2 regions of the Streptomyces sp. NPDC050448 genome follow, and region 2 is predicted to be linked to the other one. Evidence: riboswitches for the same ligand, from Rfam matches in the RefSeq annotation. Region 2 holds a riboswitch; the other holds the start of a gene.
What was found. A riboswitch is a leader RNA that binds a small molecule or an ion and turns the genes downstream of it on or off. The one in region 2 is predicted to bind glycine.

Region 1 (9,226 bases), on a different contig from region 2:
CAGGAAGTCCACCGGGTCGTCCTGCCAGTCGGGCTCGTAGAGCCGGACGCGGCCGCCGGTGGCGGGGCCGTCGAGCGGGGACCGGCCGACGCGGCAGAGCTCCGCGACGGCGGGCGGGGGCAGCGGGACGCCGACGGCGCCCTCGGGGTTCACGGCGATGCCGAGCTGCGGGGGCAGGCCGCGGGCGAACTCGACGGCGGGGGCCACGGCGAAGTCCATGGCGGGTCCGACGCAGGCGCGGAACTGGGCCTCGGAGCTGTAGACGGGGACGTACGCCGCCCCGTTGATGTCCATGGTGGGCAGCATGAGGCCGGCCCCGTCCGGGCCGCCACCGCCGGGCAGGGGCACCCATACCTGGCTCCGCCCGAGCACCTCGACGATCCGGGCCCCGGCGTCCGCCTGCCCGAGGGCCGCCCCGAGCACGTGCTCCAGCTCGTTGTCCGGCCAGCCGCCGCCGTGCATCTCCGCCTCCGCTTGTGGTCGCTCTCGCTGCCTTGCTGTCACGCCGAGGCTAGTGGGTCCCCGTACGCCCGTGCTCCGCGCCTCCCGCACCGCCTGTGCCGACGGGTGCGGGCCCGGTGCCGCGGGGGCCGGCCGGGGGCCCCGGCCTCAGGGCATCACGGAGCCGGGGGCGCGGAAGGCTATGCGGGTCACGCGGGAGGCCGAGCCGCGGTCCAGCAGGATCGCCGAGGTGCAGCCCGCGGGGAGGCGGCCCGATTCCGCCTCGCGCAGCAGGCGGGCCACCGCGCCGCGGTGGCGGGCGAAGGCGTACGCCGACACCCCGCGCCCCCGCGCCGCCTGCCCGGCCAGGGCCTCGTCCGGGGTGGTGTCCAGCAGCAGCAGGTGCAGCCCCCGGCCCCGCCGCCGCGCGGCCGCCGCCAGCAGGCCGCGGACCCAGCTCTGCGTTCCGCAGTCGTGGACCACCGCCGAGGCCCCGGAGCGCAGCGCCCGCCACAGCCCCCAGTAGTGCGCGCAGCGGACCAGCGGCCGGTACACCCCGTACGGCAGCGCCCGCGGCATCCGCCGCTCCCAGCGCTCGCGCACGTCCTGGGAGTCGATGCCGCCGCCCTCCGCGGCCCGCTTGATCAGCGTGCTCTTGCCGCCGCCCGGCAGGCCGGAGACCACGACGATGTCCCCTTCGGCGAAGCCGAGCCACTGCGGTCCGTGCGCCCCCCGGCCGCGCAGGTCGCGTACGGGACCGCCGTCGGAGCGCGCCCGCCGCGCCGCAGGCACCCCGTCCACGGCTCCCGTCCCGGTCGCCGCCAGCGCTCCGAATCTCCGCACGGTGATCGCCTCCCCCAATCGGGCCCACGCAGGACCCCATGCCCACTGAGTGTAAAGAGACGGTAATCCGGCAGTCCCCGGTTCCGGTCCCCGCTTCCCGGCCGCATCACCGGTCCGTACGTTCTTTCGGGCCCGCCCGCCCAATCGCCCGGACGGCGTGCAATGATGTGCGCCATCTGGACCAACTGCATACCGGCCGCTTGAATCCGCGCGGGAGAGTCCCGGCAGGCCGCGAGGCCGTGCCCGGGCGCCGAAGGAGCAAGTACCTCCCTTGAATCTCTCAGGCCCCGTACCGCGTGGATGAGGCAGATCTGAAAAGCGAGCCGCGCCGCCGTCCCTCACGACGGCATCCGCGTGCGCTCCACCCAAGGTGCAAGTCGACGTTCCCCGGGTCCGACCGGGAACTCTCGGCGAACCTCTCAGGTTCCGATGACAGATGGGGAGGATCGTCCTCGTCATGTCATGCCCTGGGACCCGGGAGCCACACCCATGAGCACTGCCCCCCGCCTGACCGCCCTCGATGCGCTGCACCGCCTCCTCGGTGCGACCATGACCGATTTCGCGGGCTGGGACATGCCCCTGCGGTACGCCAGTGAACGCGACGAGCACAACGCCGTTCGGACCAGGGCCGGTCTCTTCGACCTCTCCCACATGGGCGAGATCACGCTGACCGGCCCGGAGGCCGTCAAGGCCCTGGACTACGCGCTGGTCGGCAACATCTCCACCGTCGGCGTCGGCCGCGCCCGCTACACGCACATCTGCCAGGAGGACGGCGGGATCGTCGACGACCTGATCGTCTACCGCCTGGGCGAGACCGAGTACATGGTCGTCGCGAACGCCTCGAACGCCCAGGTCGTCCTGGACGCCCTGACCGAGCGCGCCGCCGGCTTCGACACCGAGGTCCGCGACGACCGTGACGCGTACGCGCTGATCGCCGTGCAGGGCCCGGAGTCCCCCGGCATCCTCGCCTCCCTCACCGACGCCGACCTGGACGGCCTGAAGTACTACGCCGGCCTGCCGGGCACGGTCGCGGGCGTGCCCGCGCTGATCGCGCGTACGGGCTACACGGGCGAGGACGGCTTCGAGCTGTTCGTCGCCCCCGAGCACGCCGTCGAGCTGTGGCAGGCGCTGACCAAGGCCGGCGAGGGCGTCGGCCTGGTCCCGGCGGGCCTGTCCTGCCGCGACACCCTGCGCCTGGAGGCGGGCATGCCGCTGTACGGGCACGAGCTGACCACCTCCCTCACCCCGTTCGACGCGGGTCTGGGCCGGGTCGTCAAGTTCGAGAAGGAGGGCGAGTTCGTGGGCCGCGCCGCCCTGGAGGCCGCCGCCGAGCGCGCCGCCACGAACCCGCCCCGCAAGCTGGTCGGCCTGATCGCCGAGGGCCGCCGCGTCCCGCGCGCCGGCTTCCCCGTCGTGGCCGGCGGACAGGTCATCGGCGAGGTCACCTCGGGCGCCCCGTCCCCGACGCTGGGCAAGCCGATCGCGATGGCGTACGTGGACGCGGTGCACGCCGCGCCCGGCACGTCCGGCGTCGGCGTGGACATCCGCGGTACGCATGAGCCGTACGAGGTCGTGGCCCTGCCGTTCTACAAGCGGCAGAAGTAGCGCCCGTACGCCGTACCGGCCGTCTCAGTACGCAAGACCGCTGTTCGTATCCACTCCCCCGCATCCAGGAGAATCAGGTCATGAGCAACCCCCAGCAGCTGCGTTACAGCAAGGAGCACGAGTGGCTGTCGACCGCCGAGGACGGCGTCGCGACGGTCGGCATCACGGAGTTCGCGGCCAACGCGCTCGGTGACGTCGTCTACGCCCAGCTCCCCGAGGTCGGCGACACCGTGACCGCGGGCGAGACCTGCGGTGAGCTGGAGTCGACCAAGTCCGTCAGCGACCTGTACTCCCCCGTGACCGGTGAGGTCGTCGAGGCCAACCAGGACGTCGTGGAAGACCCGGCGCTCGTGAACACCGCCCCGTTCGAGGGTGGCTGGCTGTTCAAGGTGCGCATCGCGGAGGAGCCGGCCGACCTGCTCTCCGCCGAGGAGTACGCCAAGCTCACCGCCGGTAACTGACCACAGGGGATCCTGATGTCTGTTCTGAACACCCCCCTCCACGAGCTCGACCCGGACGTCGCCGCCGCCGTCGACGCCGAGCTCGCACGCCAGCAGTCCACCCTGGAAATGATCGCGTCGGAGAACTTCGCTCCGGTCGCCGTCATGGAGGCCCAGGGCTCGGTCCTGACCAACAAGTACGCCGAGGGCTACCCGGGCCGCCGTTACTACGGCGGCTGCGAGCACGTCGACGTGGTCGAGCAGATCGCGATCGACCGCATCAAGGCGCTGTTCGGCGCCGAGGCCGCGAACGTCCAGCCGCACTCGGGTGCGCAGGCGAACGCCGCCGCGATGTTCGCGCTGCTGAAGCCGGGCGACACGATCATGGGCCTGAACCTGGCCCACGGCGGTCACCTGACCCACGGCATGAAGATCAACTTCTCCGGCAAGCTCTACAACGTGGTCCCGTACCACGTCGACGAGACCGGCCAGGTCGACATGGCCGAGGTCGAGCGCCTCGCCAAGGAGTCCAAGCCGCAGCTGATCGTCGCCGGCTGGTCCGCTTACCCGCGCCAGCTGGACTTCGCCGCCTTCCGCCGCATCGCGGACGAGGTCGGCGCGTACCTGATGGTCGACATGGCGCACTTCGCCGGCCTGGTGGCCGCGGGCCTGCACCCGAACCCGGTGCCGCACGCCCACGTCGTCACCACCACCACGCACAAGACCCTCGGCGGTCCGCGCGGCGGTGTCATCCTGTCGACGCAGGAGCTGGCCAAGAAGATCAACTCCGCGGTCTTCCCGGGTCAGCAGGGCGGCCCGCTGGAGCACGTGATCGCGGCCAAGGCGGTCTCCTTCAAGGTGGCGGCCTCGCCCGAGTTCAAGGAGCGCCAGGAGCGCACGCTCGAGGGCGCGAAGATCCTCGCCGCCCGTCTGGTCCAGGACGACGTCAAGGCCGTGGGCGTGGACGTCCTCACCGGCGGCACCGACGTGCACCTGGTCCTGGTCGACCTGCGCAACTCCGAGCTGGACGGCCAGCAGGCCGAGGACCGCCTCCACGAGGTCGGCATCACGGTCAACCGCAACGCCATCCCGAACGACCCGCGGCCGCCGATGGTCACCTCGGGTCTGCGGATCGGTACGCCGGCCCTCGCGACCCGCGGTTTCGACGCCGAGGCCTTCACCGAGGTCGCCGAGATCATCGCGCAGGCGCTGAAGCCCGCGTACGACAGCGAGTCCCTCAAGGCGCGCGTCTCCGCGCTCGCGGCGAAGTTCCCGCTGTACCCGACGCTCTGACGTCCGGGATTCATGAGCAGGGCCCGGTTCCGCAGTCCCCAGAACCGGGCCCTTCTCATGACCACTGACCTCCGAAGGTCTCGGCCTGCGCGCGCGTGGCCTGCGCGCCGCACCGGTCGAGGCGGCCGGACCCCGGGATCGCCGCGGCCCCGACCGGCGCCGCGCCCCCGCTCCCGCACCTCGGCGGCCCGCGTCCGGGCGGTCCGCGCGGGCGTCCGGGCCCGCTCCGCGGGGCCGCCAGGACCGGATCCCATCCTGGAGGCGAGGAAGCCCCTCGCCACACCGTCGTGGCACGGGAACGTGACCTGACCCACGCCCAACCGCAACCTCGCGCACCCGGTCCGGCAGCCGAACCGTTCACTTCACCGCGTTAAGCTCGTCTGTCGGACAAAATCCGAACAATCACCCCTCCTGAACCATCCGCATCACCCGCTCCGCCTGCATCACCCACCTCTTCTGCCCCCTCCCACCCCACGAGCAGACAAGGGAGTCCGCCACCGTGGCCATCTCCGTCTTCGATCTCTTCTCCATCGGCATCGGCCCCTCCTCCTCCCACACGGTCGGTCCGATGCGGGCCGCCCGCATGTTCGTGACGCGGCTGAAGAAGGACGGCGTGCTCGCCCAGACCGCGGCGGTCCGGGCCGAGCTGTACGGCTCCCTCGGTGCGACCGGCCACGGCCACGGCACGCCCAAGGCGGTGCTGCTGGGCCTGGAGGGCCACTCCCCCCGCACGGTGAACGTGGAGACGGCCGACGACGAGGTGGAGCGCATCCGCCGGACGGGCCGCCTGCGCCTGCTCGGCACCGAGATAGGGGGCGCGCACGAGATCGCCTTCGACGAGCCGAACCAGCTGATCCTGCACCGCCGCCGGTCCCTGCCGTACCACGCGAACGGCATGACGCTCTTCGCGTACGACGCCTCGGGCGCCCCGCTGCTGGAGAAGACGTACTACTCGGTCGGCGGCGGCTTCGTGGTGGACGAGGACGCGGTCGGCGAGGACCGGATCAAGCTCGACGACACGGTGCTGAAGTACCCGTTCCGCTCGGGCGACGAGATGCTCCGCCTGGCGAACGAGACCGGCCTGTCGATCTCCTCCCTGATGCTGGAGAACGAGAAGGCCTGGCGCACGGAGGAGGAGATCCGCGAGGGCCTGCTCGAGATCTGGCGGGTCATGCAGGCCTGCGTCGCGCGCGGCATGTCCCGCGAGGGCATCCTCCCGGGCGGCCTGCGGGTCAAGCGCCGGGCGGCCTCCACGGCGCGCCAGCTGCGCACCGAGGGCGACCCGATGATGCACCGCAGCGAGTGGACGACGATCTACGCGATGGCGGTCAACGAGGAGAACGCGGCGGGCGGCCGCGTCGTGACGGCCCCGACGAACGGCGCGGCGGGCGTCCTGCCGGCGGTCCTGCACTACTACATGAACTTCGTGCCGGGCGCGGACGAGGACGGCGTGGTCCGCTTCCTCCTCGCGGCGGGCGCGATCGGCATGCTGTTCAAGGAGAACGCCTCGATCTCCGGCGCCGAGGTCGGCTGCCAGGGCGAGGTCGGCTCGGCCTGCTCGATGGCGGCCGGAGCCCTCGCCGAGGTCCTGGGCGGCACCCCGGAGCAGGTCGAGAACGCGGCCGAGATCGGCATGGAGCACAACCTGGGCCTGACCTGCGACCCGGTCGGCGGGCTGGTCCAGATCCCGTGCATCGAGCGCAACGGCATGGCGGCGGTCAAGGCGGTCACGGCGGCGAAGATGGCGATGCGCGGCGACGGCACCCACAAGGTCTCCCTCGACAAGGTCATCAAGACCATGAAGGAGACGGGCGCCGACATGAAGGTCAAGTACAAGGAGACCGCCCGCGGCGGCCTGGCGGTGAACGTCATCGAGTGCTGATCCGGCACATACGACGGGGGAGGGCCCGACGCCACGCGTCGGGCCCTCCCCCGTCGGCTTCCGGCCCGCCCTCCCCCCGGAGGGCGGGCCCCTTCGCGTTCCTGTGACCAGACAGGTCCAGCGGCCCTCCGGGTCGGGACCTTCGGCCCACGGGGGCGGCCGGGAGGTGGGCTAGCTTGCCCGAGGGGGTGTGGATCCCCCCGACGGCCGACAGAGAGGCGTGCGCATGGACGGCATAGACGGCATCGAGCACCGCGTCCTCCCGCTCCGGCTGGAGGCCTCGCCCGCGCCCGTGCCGGTGCACGGGGTCTTCACGTACCGCTGCGACCGGCCCTACGAGCTGGCCCTCGACTTCCAGGGCGCCGGGATGCACCTGGCGCGCTGGGTGTTCTCCCGGGACCTGCTGCTCGACGGGGAGACCTGCGCGACGGGCCAGGGGGACATCCAGGTGTGGCCGCGGTGGCACGGCAGCGAGCCGCGCGTCTTCCTCGCCTTCAGCAACGGCGAGCAGAGCTGTGTCGTGTCCGCCCGCGCGAAGGACGTGCGCGCGCTGGGCCGGCGGCTGGTCGGGCTGGTGCCGCGGGGCGAGGAGCAGCGGCACTACGACCTCGACGCCGAGCTGAGCACCCTCCTGCCCCGGTAGGTGACCGATTACTCCGGTTTCTTTTTGTTTCATCTGATTTGGGTGCACCTATGAGCCCGCCGGGAGCGTCCTCAGCGGTGTCACCTGTCCCCGCCTCTGAAGAATCCGGTTCTACCTGCCCCGGCTCGAGGGCCTCGCCCTGACCGGCGACTTCGAGGGGTACGTCACGTTCGGCGCCGCCTTCAACGGCAAGCCCCCCTTCACCTCCTTCAAGCGGCACGCGCCCGAGCGGTTCGTGCTGGACATCGCACACCGCAGCGTCTGCTGCTGAGGCCCGGTGCGCCGCGCCCGCCGGAGCCGCGCGCCCTCGGGATGCTGCTGAACGGATGAGATCGCTCGGGATGGCGCATCCGTCGGGATCTTCGCCGGAGTGCCGACATCTAGTGCGTAGCGAAGCTGCCGCCAGGTTCCGTTCGGCGAACCGTCACCGCAACGCTTCGCCGAACGGATGGTGATCCGCCCCGGGCCATTCCCCTCAGCGGTGCTCGGGGTTCGGGAAGTCGAAGCGGCAGCCGGCGTCCCACTCCGAGCGCTGGTTGCCGTGCGCCGGGATCCCGCCCGAGCGTCTGAGCAGGGCGGCCAGGTGCATGAGGTTCCACGTCATGAAGCTGGTGTTCCGGTTGGTGAAGTCGTTCTCGGGGCCGCCCGAGCCGGGGTCGAGGTACGAGGGCCCGGGCCCGGCCTCGCCGATCCAGCCCGCGTCGGCCTGCGGCGGGACCGTGTAGCCGAGGTGCTGGAGGCTGTAGAGGATGTTCATGGCGCAGTGCTTCACGCCGTCCTCGTTGCCGGTGATGAGTGCGCCGCCGACGCGGCTGTAATAGGCGTACTGGCCCTGCTCGTTCAGGAGCGAGGAGCAGGCGTAGAGCCGCTCGATGACCTGCTTCATGACGGAGCTGTTGTCGCCGAGCCAGATCGGGCCGCACAGGACGAGGATGTCGGCGTCCATGATCTGGCTGTAGAGCACGGGCCACTGGTCGGTCTCCCAGCCGTGCTCGGTCATGTCGGGCCAGACACCGGTGGCGATGTCGTGGTCGACGGCCCGGATCAGCGAGGTCCGGACGCCGGCCGCCTCCATGACGGCGCGGCTCCTGTCGATCAGGCCTTCGGTGTTGCTGGTCTCGGGCGAGCGCTTGAGGGTGCAGTTGACGTAGACGGCGGACAGGTCGGAGTAGTCGTAGTCGGAGGCCACGCCACCAGCCTGTGCGCCGGCGGGCGGCGCCGCCACCGGGCCGCAGCCGTTCGGGGCCGCCTGCCCGGGATCGCACCCGTTCGGGCGGGCCGCCTCGGTGGAACAGGACGTCTCCTTCGGGCCGATGAACCTGGCCTGCCCGCCGAGCAGGTACGGGCGCGGGTGGACTCCGCACTCGGCGCGCTGGACATCACGGCGCTGCGGGACCGCCCGACGCACCTGCTCCCGTACGGCCAGCGCAAGCGCGCGGCGATCGCGGGCGCGGTGGCGATGGCTCCGCGGGTGCTGATCCTGGACGAGCCGACGGCCGGCCTGGACCCGGACGGGCAGGAGCGCCTGCTGGACGTCCTGGCGGGCCCGCGCTCGGCCGCGGCACCACGGTGGTCATGGCCACGCACGACGTCGACCTGGCGGTCCGCTGGGCCGACGACGCGGCGGTGCTGACCCCGTCGGGCATCCGTGTCGGCCCGGCGGAGGCCCTGTTGTCGGACCCGGAGCTGCTGGCCTCGGCGGGCCTGCGCCAGGCGTGGTCCCCGGCGGTGACGGCCTTCCTGCGGGCGCGGGACCTGCTCGACGGGGAGGCCCCGGGCCCGAAAACCCCGGAGGCACTGGCCAGTTGGGCTTGGCGTTCACGGATGCCCGGACGAGCGCGGCGTCCTCCGGGTCGAGGACACCGTCTCCGGGGAACGGCGCACCGCCGGGCGGCGCACGCCCCGCGCCCTCGAGGAATGGACCGGGGTGCCGGTGTCGCACCGGGGAGGGGCCCTCGGCGTGGACCGCATCCCCTCGCCGGTCACGGCCCTGCACACCGGCGGGAGCCGTCTCGCGATCGCCGCCGGGAACGGGATCGCGGTCCTCGGCCTCCCGCCTACCTAGGATGGCCGCATGTC
Region 2 (9,226 bases):
TATGCCACCAATGCCTCCGCGGGGCAGCCGCGGCGCGAGGAGCCGTCCATGTCGGCCGAGCAGGTTTGCAGCAGGTGCGGACACCGCAGCGATGCGGCCAGCCGGTTCTGCTCCAACTGCGGCGCGCCGCTGCGGGCGGGCCTGACGCCGGAGCGTGCCTCGGAGACCACGTCCACCATCTCGATCTCGGGCCTCGAGGCCTACGAGGCCGAGGTGTCGGGACAACAGCACGTGTCGTCCTCGCTGTCCCCCGAGGCCCAGGCCGCGGTGGAAGCTCTGCCTCCGGGTTCCGCCCTGCTGATCGTGCGGCGCGGCCCCAACTCGGGCAGCCGCTTCCTGCTGGACGGTGAGCTGACCACGGCGGGCCGGCACCCGCAGAGCGACATCTTCCTGGACGACGTCACGGTCTCCCGGCTGCATGTCGAGTTCCGCAGGAGCCAGGAGGGCGGCTTCACCGTCGCCGACGTGGGCAGCCTCAACGGCACGTACGTCAACCGTGAGCCGATCGACTCGGTCGCCCTGCACAACGGCGACGAGGTGCAGATCGGCAAGTACCGGCTGGTCTTCTACGCGAGCCTGCGGGGCGTCTGACCACCCTCGGACCCGGTCCGGGGGGATCCCCAGGGAAGGTTCCATGCTGCGCACCCCGACAGGCGGTGCCGGAAACGGCACCGCCGGCTCGGCCGGGCGGCTGGTGAGCATCGGCACGGTGCTCACCATGCTGCGCGACGAGTTCCCCGAAGTCACGATCTCGAAGATTCGCTTCCTGGAGGCGGAAGGGCTCGTCGAGCCCCGGCGCACACCTTCCGGATACCGCAAGTTCAGCACCGACGACGTCGAGCGGCTGGCCCGCATCCTGCGTCTGCAGCGGGATCACTACCTGCCGTTGAAGGTCATCCGCGAACAGCTGGACGCGCTCGCCCGCGGTGAGCAGATCCGTATCCCGGCGCCCACGGGGCACGGGGAATCCGTCGATCCCACCAGCCCTTCCGCCGTCTACGGCGAGGTGGGCCGGGAGCGGCCGGCCGCGGCCCGGGTGGGCCGCGCCGAGCTGATGGCCGCGGCCGAGGTGGACGAGGCGCAGCTCGCCGAATGGGAGTCGTACGGGCTGATCGGCGAGGCCCCAGGCGGCGGATTCGACGCCGAGGCGGTGACCGTGGCCCGCCTGGTGGCGGATCTGGGCCGGTTCGGGCTGGAGCCGCGGCACCTGCGGGCCATGAAGGCCGCAGCGGACCGGGAGGCGGGCCTGGTGGAGCAGGTCGTTGCACCGCTGCGCCGGCACCGCAACCCGCAGACCAGGGCGCATGCGGAGGCCACCATGAAAGAGCTCGCAGGGCTCTCCGTACGGCTCCACGAGGCCTTGGTGCAGACCGCTCTCGGGGTCCGTCTGCACTGACCTCGGGGATCCCCGAGGGGGGCCCGACTACCCAAACCTGCCGGGCAGGTCCTAGGGTTGCTGTGTGAACGAGCTCGACGTTGTGGGTGTCCGGGTGGAAATGCCCTCCAACCAACCGATCGTGCTCCTGCGTGAAGTGGGAGGCGACCGGTACCTCCCCATCTGGATCGGACCAGGGGAGGCGACCGCGATTGCCTTCGCGCAGCAGGGCATGGCCCCTGCCCGGCCGCTGACGCACGACCTGTTCAAGGACGTGCTGGAGGCGATCGGCGAGGAGCTCACCGAGGTCCGGATCACGGATCTGAGGGAGGGCGTCTTCTACGCGGAGCTCGTCTTCGCCAGCGGGGTCGAGGTGAGCGCGCGGCCTTCCGACGCCATAGCGCTGGCCCTGCGTACGGGGACGCCGATCTACGGCAGCGACGGCGTGCTGGACGACGCCGGAATCGCCATTCCGGACGAGCAGGAGGACGAGGTGGAGAAATTCCGCGAGTTCCTCGACCAGATCTCTCCGGAGGACTTCGGCACCGGGCCGCAGTGAGCCGTCGGCCGCGCCGTCCACGGGGAGTGGTCAGACCATTCGGTTAGCGTTTCCCCGATATGGGGCACGGGAAACCACTCTCAGGGTGATTATCACTCGGCGTGCCGAGTGTGGCGATCGTTGACGCACCCCTGGTGACTGCCTACCGTTCGAGTGGGCAGGTCAAGGACGGAGGGTCGGCGTGAGAGTCACGGGCGACGGTACGACCGGGGGCATCCCCGTGCGGAGTGACGGTGGGCCGTACCCGCTCCACGGCAGTGCGGCTGGTTCCGCGCGCCGTCAGCCGGAAGCGGTGCCGGTCGCGCCGGCCGGCGCGGACCCGGCACCCGAGCAGGTCGGCTACCGGGGTCCGACGGCGTGCGCCGCGGCGGGCATCACGTACCGGCAGCTCGACTACTGGGCGCGGACCGGGCTGGTGGAGCCCACGGTGCGCCCCGCTTACGGCTCCGGTACGCAGCGCCTGTACAGCTTCCGGGACGTCGTCGTCCTCAAGATCGTCAAGCGCTTCCTGGACACCGGTGTGGCACTGCAGAACATCCGGACCGCCGTCCAGCACCTGCGGGACCGCGGTTTCTCGGACCTCGAGCGCATGACGCTGATGAGCGACGGCGCCACCGTGTACGAGTGCACCTCGCCGGACCAGGTCGTGAGCCTGCTCCAGGGCGGGCAGGGCATCTTCGGCATCGCCGTCGGCGTGGTGTGGCGCGATGTCGAGAAGGCGCTGTCGCAGCTGCACGGCGAGCGGGTCGACACCGGCGAGACGGTCGTCGGCCACAACCCGACGGACGAACTGGCCGCGCGGCGCAACCGGGCCGGCTGAGCCGAGTCACCGGCCCGGCCGTGAGAGCGCCGGGCCCGGCCTCGGCCGATTGTCAGTGGCGTAAGGCAGCATCGGGGCTGTGAGAGCCGCGCCGACCATCCTGCATCTGGACATGGACGCCTTCTACGCCTCCGTGGAGCAGGCGTCGAAGCCGAGCCTGCGCGGGAAGGCCGTGATCGTCGGCGGACTCGGACCGCGCGGGGTGGTCGCCACCGCTTCCTACGAGGCCCGGCGCTTCGGGGTGCATTCGGCGATGCCGATGGCCCAGGCGCGGCGGCTCTGCCCGAACGGCGCCTGCCTGATCCCGCGGTTCAGCCTGTACCGGGCGGTCAGCGACGTGGTCATGGCGCTTTTGCGGGAGCTGTCACCGCTCGTGGAGCCGCTCAGCCTGGACGAGGCCTTCGTGGACCTGGAGGCGGGCGGTACCGCCTTCGACGCGGAATCCGCGCTGGAGACGGGACAGCGGCTGCGGGCGGGCATCCTGGCGGCGACCGGGCTCAGTGCGTCGGTCGGGCTGGCGGGGTCGAAGATGCTGGCGAAGGTGGCGTCGGAGGAGGCCAAGCCGGACGGGCTGCTGCTGATCGAGCCGGGGACGGAGCGGGCCCTGCTCGCGCCGATGTCGGTGCGGACCCTGCCGGGGGTGGGGCCGGCCACCGGGGAGCACCTGCGGCGGGCCGGGATCACCACCGTGGGGGAGCTGGCCGAGGCCGGCGAGGACGAGCTGGTCCGGATGGTCGGGCGCTCGCACGGGGTGGGGCTGTACCGGATGTCGCTGGGGCTGGACGACCGGCCGGTGGTCGCCGAGCGCGACGCGAAGTCCGTGTCGGTCGAGGACACCTTCGACGTGGACCTGCACGACCGGGTGCGGATCCGGAACGAGGTGCAGCGGCTCGCCGACCGGTGTGTGCACCGGCTGCGGGACTCGGGGCACTCGGGGCGCACGATCGTGCTGAAGGTGCGGCGGTACGACTTCTCGACCCTGACGCGCTCCGAGACGCTGCGGGGGCCCACCGACGACCCCGCCGTGGTGCGGGAGGCCGCGGCGCGGCTGCTGGAGGCGGTGGACACCACAGGCGGGGTGCGATTGCTGGGCGTGGGCGTGACCGGGCTGGCGGACTACACGCAGGAGGACCTCTTCGCGCAGTCCATGGCCGCGGAGGCGGCTGGGGTGGGCGGGGGTGCCGAGCCGGACGCTGCTGCGGAGGCCGGAGCGACGGGAGGGTCCGGCGGGCCTGGAGGACTTGGCGGGCCTGGCGGACCGGATGGCTCCGGTGGGCCAGGAGGGCCTGGCGGGCCCGCAGAGGCTCCCGAGGGTGCGGAGCCGCCCGGGGCGCCGGAGCCCGCCCCTGAGCGCCGCTGGGCGGCCGGGAGTGACGTACGGCACGCCGTGTACGGGCCCGGGTGGGTGCAGGGCAGCGGGGTCGGGCGGGTGACCGTGCGGTTCGAGCGGCCCGGATCGCCACCGGGCCGGGTGCGCACCTTCCGGGTGGACGACCCCGAGCTGGAGCCGTCCGATCCGCTGCCCCTCGTAGGGGAGCCCGCGCCGGAAGGGACGGCCTGAGGGCTGTCCCGCAATCCCCGGCGGGCGCACGACGCCGGCTGCCGCACCTCGTCCCCCAGCTAGCTGGGAGGTGCCCCCAGCGTTGTCGGGGCGCCCGGAAGCGCCCTGTAGGGGAGCGCCCCTCCGCTTTGCGATGCACCGCATCCGACGCCGCGCGCTGAGCCACCGGGGATTACGGGACAGTCCTCAGGAGGAGTCGTCGCCGTTCGCCAGGCGGCCGAAGTCGCGCTGGATGTCCGACGGGAGGGAGACGTCCAGTCCGTAGTGGTGGTAGAGCTGCAGTTCCTGTTCGGGGGAGAGGTGGCGGCCGACGCCGAAGTCCGGGGCGTCCTTGATGAGGGAGCGTTCGAAGGGGACCCGCAGGGTGTCGTCGACCACCTCGCTCGGTTCCAGGGGGACGAACGCGTCCCGGCTGAACAGGCCCGTCCGGACGGCGGCCCATTCCGGCACGCCTGTGGCATCGTCGAGGTAGACCTCGTCGACGGTACCGATCTTGGTGCCGTTGCGGTCGAACGCCTTGCGGCCGATCAGGCTGCGCGGATCGATGTCGGTCTGCACGGTCCCTCCACATGGTCGCAACTCCTCCGTAATGACAACAAAAGTGCATTTCCGGAGTGGGGGCCACTCGAGGGAGGCCGCAGAACCTCGCTGGTAGGCTGGGTGACGGCTGTTGACCCTGTGCGGGAGAGTCCTCCGAGTGAGCATGACGGAGGCGCCGAAGGAGCAAATCCTCCCCGGAATCTCTCAGGCATACGTACCGCACGCGACGAGGCCACTCTGGAAAGCAGGGGCGGGTACCGGGTGCGCAGTGCCGGTTCCCCTCCTCACCGACGGTGAAAGCCGGATCAGCGGGTCATACCGCGACTCCGGTGAAGCTCTCAGGTTGAGATGACAGAGGGGGAGGCCGTCCGGGTGCCCGCGCCGTGGTGCCCCTCGCAGGTCGTACGACCCAGGAGGCCTCCGTACATGACCGCCAACCGCATTCCGCTCTCCCAGCTGGAGCGAGGCATTCCCTTCGAGCAGCGCCACATCGGCCCGGATGACGAGGCGCAGGCGAAGATGCTCGCCCACGTGGGCTACGGCTCGCTGGACGAACTGACCGCCGCCGCGGTGCCGGATGTGATCAAGAGCGCCGAGGCGCTGAACCTGCCCGAGGCGCGGACCGAGGCCGAGGTGCTGGCCGAGCTGCGCTCGCTCGCCGACCGCAACCAGGTCCTGACGCCGATGATCGGCCTCGGCTACTACGGGACCTTCACCCCGCCGGTGATCCTCCGCAACGTCATGGAGAACCCGGCCTGGTACACGGCGTACACGCCCTACCAGCCCGAGATCTCGCAGGGCCGCCTCGAGGCGCTGCTCAACTTCCAGACCGTCGTCGCCGACCTCACCGGCCTGCCGACCTCCGGTGCGTCCCTGCTCGACGAGGGCACCGCGGCCGCCGAGGCCATGACGCTGGCCCGCCGCGTGGGCAAGTCCAAGGGGAACGTCTTCCTCGTCGACGCCGACGCGCTGCCGCAGACCATCGCCGTGATCGAGACCCGCGCCGAGCCGATCGGCATCGAGGTCGTCGTCGCCGACCTGTCCGAGGGCATCCCGGCCGAGGTCGCCGAGCGCGGCGTCTACGGTGTGCTCCTCCAGTACCCGGGCGCCTCCGGTGCCGTACGGGACATCAAGCCGGTCATCGACCAGGCGCACGGCCTCGGCGCGATCGTCGCCGTCTCCGCCGACCTGCTCGCCCTGACCCTGCTGACCTCCCCGGGCGAGCTCGGCGCGGACATCGCCGTCGGCACCACCCAGCGCTTCGGCGTCCCGATGGGCTTCGGCGGCCCGCACGCCGGCTACATGGCCGTCCAGGACAAGCACGCCCGCTCGCTGCCGGGCCGCCTCGTCGGCGTCTCCGTGGACGCGGACGGCAACAAGGCGTACCGCCTGGCGCTGCAGACCCGTGAGCAGCACATCCGCCGCGAGAAGGCCACCAGCAACATCTGCACCGCGCAGGTGCTGCTCGCCGTCATGGCCGGCATGTACGCCGTCTACCACGGCCCGGACGGCCTGCGGACGATCGCCCGCCGTACGCACCGCTACGCGGCCCTCCTCGCGGCCGGTCTGACGGCCGGCGGGGTCGAGCTCGTGCACGGCTCGTACTTCGACACCCTCACCGCCCGGGTGCCCGGCAAGGCCGCCGAGGTCGTCGCCGCCGCCCGTGAGGGCGGGGTCAACCTGTTCCAGGTCGACGCCGACCACGTCTCCCTCTCCTGTGACGAGACGACCCTGCGCGCCGGCGTCGAGGCGGTCTGGACCGCCTTCGGCGTCACCGCCGACATCGAGGCCCTCGACGAGACCACCGCCGACGCCCTGCCCGAGGGCCTGCTGCGCTCGGACGACTACCTGGCGCACCCGGTGTTCCACCAGCACCGCAGCGAGACCGCGATGCTGCGCTACCTGCGCAAGCTGGCGGACAAGGACTACGCGCTGGACCGCGGCATGATCCCGCTGGGCTCCTGCACCATGAAGCTCAACGCGACCACCGAGATGGAGTCGGTCACCTGGCCGGAATTCGGCCAGCTGCACCCGTTCGCCCCGGTCGAGCAGGCCGAGGGGTACCTCACGCTCATCACCGAGCTGGAGGAACGTCTCTGCGAGGTCACCGGCTACGACAAGGTCTCCATCCAGCCCAACGCCGGCTCCCAGGGTGAGCTCGCCGGTCTGCTGGCCGTCCGCGCCTACCACCGCGCGAACGGCGACGAGCAGCGCACCGTCTGCCTCATCCCGTCCTCCGCGCACGGCACCAACGCCGCCAGCGCCGTGATGGCCGGCATGAAGGTCGTCGTCGTCAAGACCGCCGACGACGGCGAGGTGGACGCGGACGACCTGCGCGCCAAGATCGAGCAGTACCGCGACGAGCTCGCCGTGCTGATGATCACGTACCCCTCGACGCACGGTGTGTTCGAGGAGCACGTCGCCGACATCTGCGCCCAGGTGCACGACGCCGGCGGCCAGGTCTACGTGGACGGCGCCAACCTCAACGCCCTGGTGGGCCTGGCCAAGCCGGGTCACTTCGGCGGCGACGTCTCGCACCTGAACCTGCACAAGACCTTCTGCATCCCGCACGGCGGCGGCGGCCCGGGCGTCGGCCCGGTCGGTGTCCGGGCCCACCTGGCCCCGTACCTGCCGAACCACCCGCTCCAGCCGACCGCGGGCCCGGAGACGGGCGTCGGCCCGATCTCGGCGGCGCCGTGGGGCTCGGCCGGCATCCTGCCGATCTCCTGGTCGTACGTGCGCCTCATGGGCGGCGAGGGTCTCAAGCGCGCCACCCAGGTGGCGGTGCTCGGCGCCAACTACATCGCCAAGCGCCTGGAGCCGCACTTCCCGGTGCTGTACACCGGCCCGGGCAACCTGGTCGCGCACGAGTGCATCATCGACCTGCGCCCGCTGTCGAAGGCGACGGGCGTCAGCGTGGACGACATCGCCAAGCGTCTGATCGACTACGGCTTCCACGCGCCGACCATGTCCTTCCCGGTGGCCGGCACGCTGATGATCGAGCCGACGGAGTCCGAGGACCTCGCCGAGATCGACCGCTTCTGCGAGGCGATGATCGCCATCCGCGGCGAGATCGACCGGGTCGCGGGCGGCGAGTGGCCGGTGGACGACAACCCGCTGGCCAACTCCCCGCACACGGCGGCGGCGCTGGGCGGCGAGTGGAACCACCCGTACAGCCGTGACGAGGCCGTCTTCCCCGGCGGGGTCACCGCGGCGGAGAAGTACTGGCCGCCGGTGCGCCGCATCGACGGTGCCTTCGGCGACCGCAACCTGGTGTGCTCCTGCCCGCCGCTGGACGAGTACGACAACTGAGCCGTACGGCATCGTGTCCGTTCGGCGACGTGACACATTCGTATGACATAACGGCATGACGAAGGGGCCGGTCCGGGAGAATGATCTCCGGGCCGGCCCCTTTCCGTTCCATTCCGTACTGCCGTCGGCTAGGCCGCCTTCATCACCTGCGCCGCCGCGAGCGGGCGGTGCGGGGCGATGATCTGGCCGTCCGGCAGCAGCTCGCCGGTGTCCTCGAAGAGCAGGACTCCGTTGCACAGCAGGCTCCAGCCCTGTTCCGGGTGGTTGGCCACGGGCTTGGCGGCTTCCCGGTCGGCGGAGTCGGCTGACGGGCACGCTGGCTGGTGCTGGCACATGGATGCGTTCTTTCGCTGCGGTGTGGTCTGTGTGCTGCGGCTCGATGCGTTGTTCATGGCCGCCCCCCGTATCAACGTCATGGTTTGGTCAGGGTCCCAGTGTTGCCCTCCGGACTTGAGTCCGCAGGGATTTCCCGGCAGCTGTCCTCATAGATTGATGACGCATCACTCGTGCGGGCGGTTCAACTCAACTCCCCTGTCATTTCGGGTGGTTCGCGGATGACCCGAGTGGGCTAGACCGAATGGGTCGTACGGGTCACCGGCCCGAAACGTGCCTGTTCAGACCCCGCTCAGACCTCGCTCAGGCCCCGCTCAGACCTTGCTCGAGCCCCGGTCAGGCGGCCGGCGCGGCCAGCGACGGCGGGAGCGGCGGACTCGGCGGCGTGAGCCGGTGGGTCATCACGGGCAGCAGTTCGGACACCGGATGCGGCCGGTACGCGGCGATGCCGGGCGGGGCAGGCGCCAGCGGCACCAGCAGATCCGCGGCGGCCGGCAGCCCGGCGGAGGCGTCGGCGCCGACCGCCCCGTGCAGCCACAGCGTCAACATGTACAGCTCCGGTACGGAGAGCAGCCGCGCCTGGTAGTTCTTGCCGAGCGATTCCGCCTGGCGCAGGGCGCGTTCGGTGGCCGCGACATAGGGGCCCTCGAAGAAATGGGAGAAGGCCCAGCCGTCCGGCGTCAGCCGGGTGTCCGCGGCGGCGACGTAGCGGTCGCCGCTGCGGAT

Region 1: another riboswitch for glycine. It lies ahead of gcvT (glycine cleavage system aminomethyltransferase GcvT); the one in region 2 lies ahead of gcvP (aminomethyl-transferring glycine dehydrogenase).

What each region holds. Positions count from the first base shown of each region.
Region 1 is NZ_JBFAJR010000018.1:82,747-91,972, forward strand. Features, by position in the region: gene AB0I68_RS21915 (enhanced serine sensitivity protein SseB C-terminal domain-containing protein) at 1-462, opposite strand, end outside; gene AB0I68_RS21920 (AAA family ATPase) at 610-1,242, opposite strand; glycine riboswitch at 1,486-1,589, shown strand; gene gcvT (glycine cleavage system aminomethyltransferase GcvT) at 1,774-2,889, shown strand; gene gcvH (glycine cleavage system protein GcvH) at 2,970-3,350, shown strand; gene glyA (serine hydroxymethyltransferase) at 3,366-4,622, shown strand; gene AB0I68_RS21940 (L-serine ammonia-lyase) at 5,122-6,504, shown strand; gene AB0I68_RS21945 (SsgA family sporulation/cell division regulator) at 6,731-7,147, shown strand; gene AB0I68_RS21950 (flavodoxin family protein) at 7,623-8,336, opposite strand; partial or broken gene AB0I68_RS21955 (ATP-binding cassette domain-containing protein) at 8,425-8,959, shown strand; gene AB0I68_RS21960 (PadR family transcriptional regulator) at 9,222-9,226, shown strand, end outside.
Region 2 is NZ_JBFAJR010000012.1:6,082-15,307, forward strand. Features, by position in the region: gene AB0I68_RS16420 (FHA domain-containing protein) at 1-591, shown strand, start outside; gene AB0I68_RS16425 (MerR family transcriptional regulator) at 635-1,396, shown strand; gene AB0I68_RS16430 (bifunctional nuclease family protein) at 1,461-1,934, shown strand; gene AB0I68_RS16435 (MerR family transcriptional regulator) at 2,116-2,754, shown strand; gene AB0I68_RS16440 (DNA polymerase IV) at 2,834-4,315, shown strand; gene AB0I68_RS16445 (PRC-barrel domain-containing protein) at 4,502-4,873, opposite strand; glycine riboswitch at 4,987-5,085, shown strand; gene gcvP (aminomethyl-transferring glycine dehydrogenase) at 5,282-8,167, shown strand; gene AB0I68_RS16455 (DUF5999 family protein) at 8,296-8,502, opposite strand; gene AB0I68_RS16460 (hypothetical protein) at 8,837-9,226, opposite strand, start outside.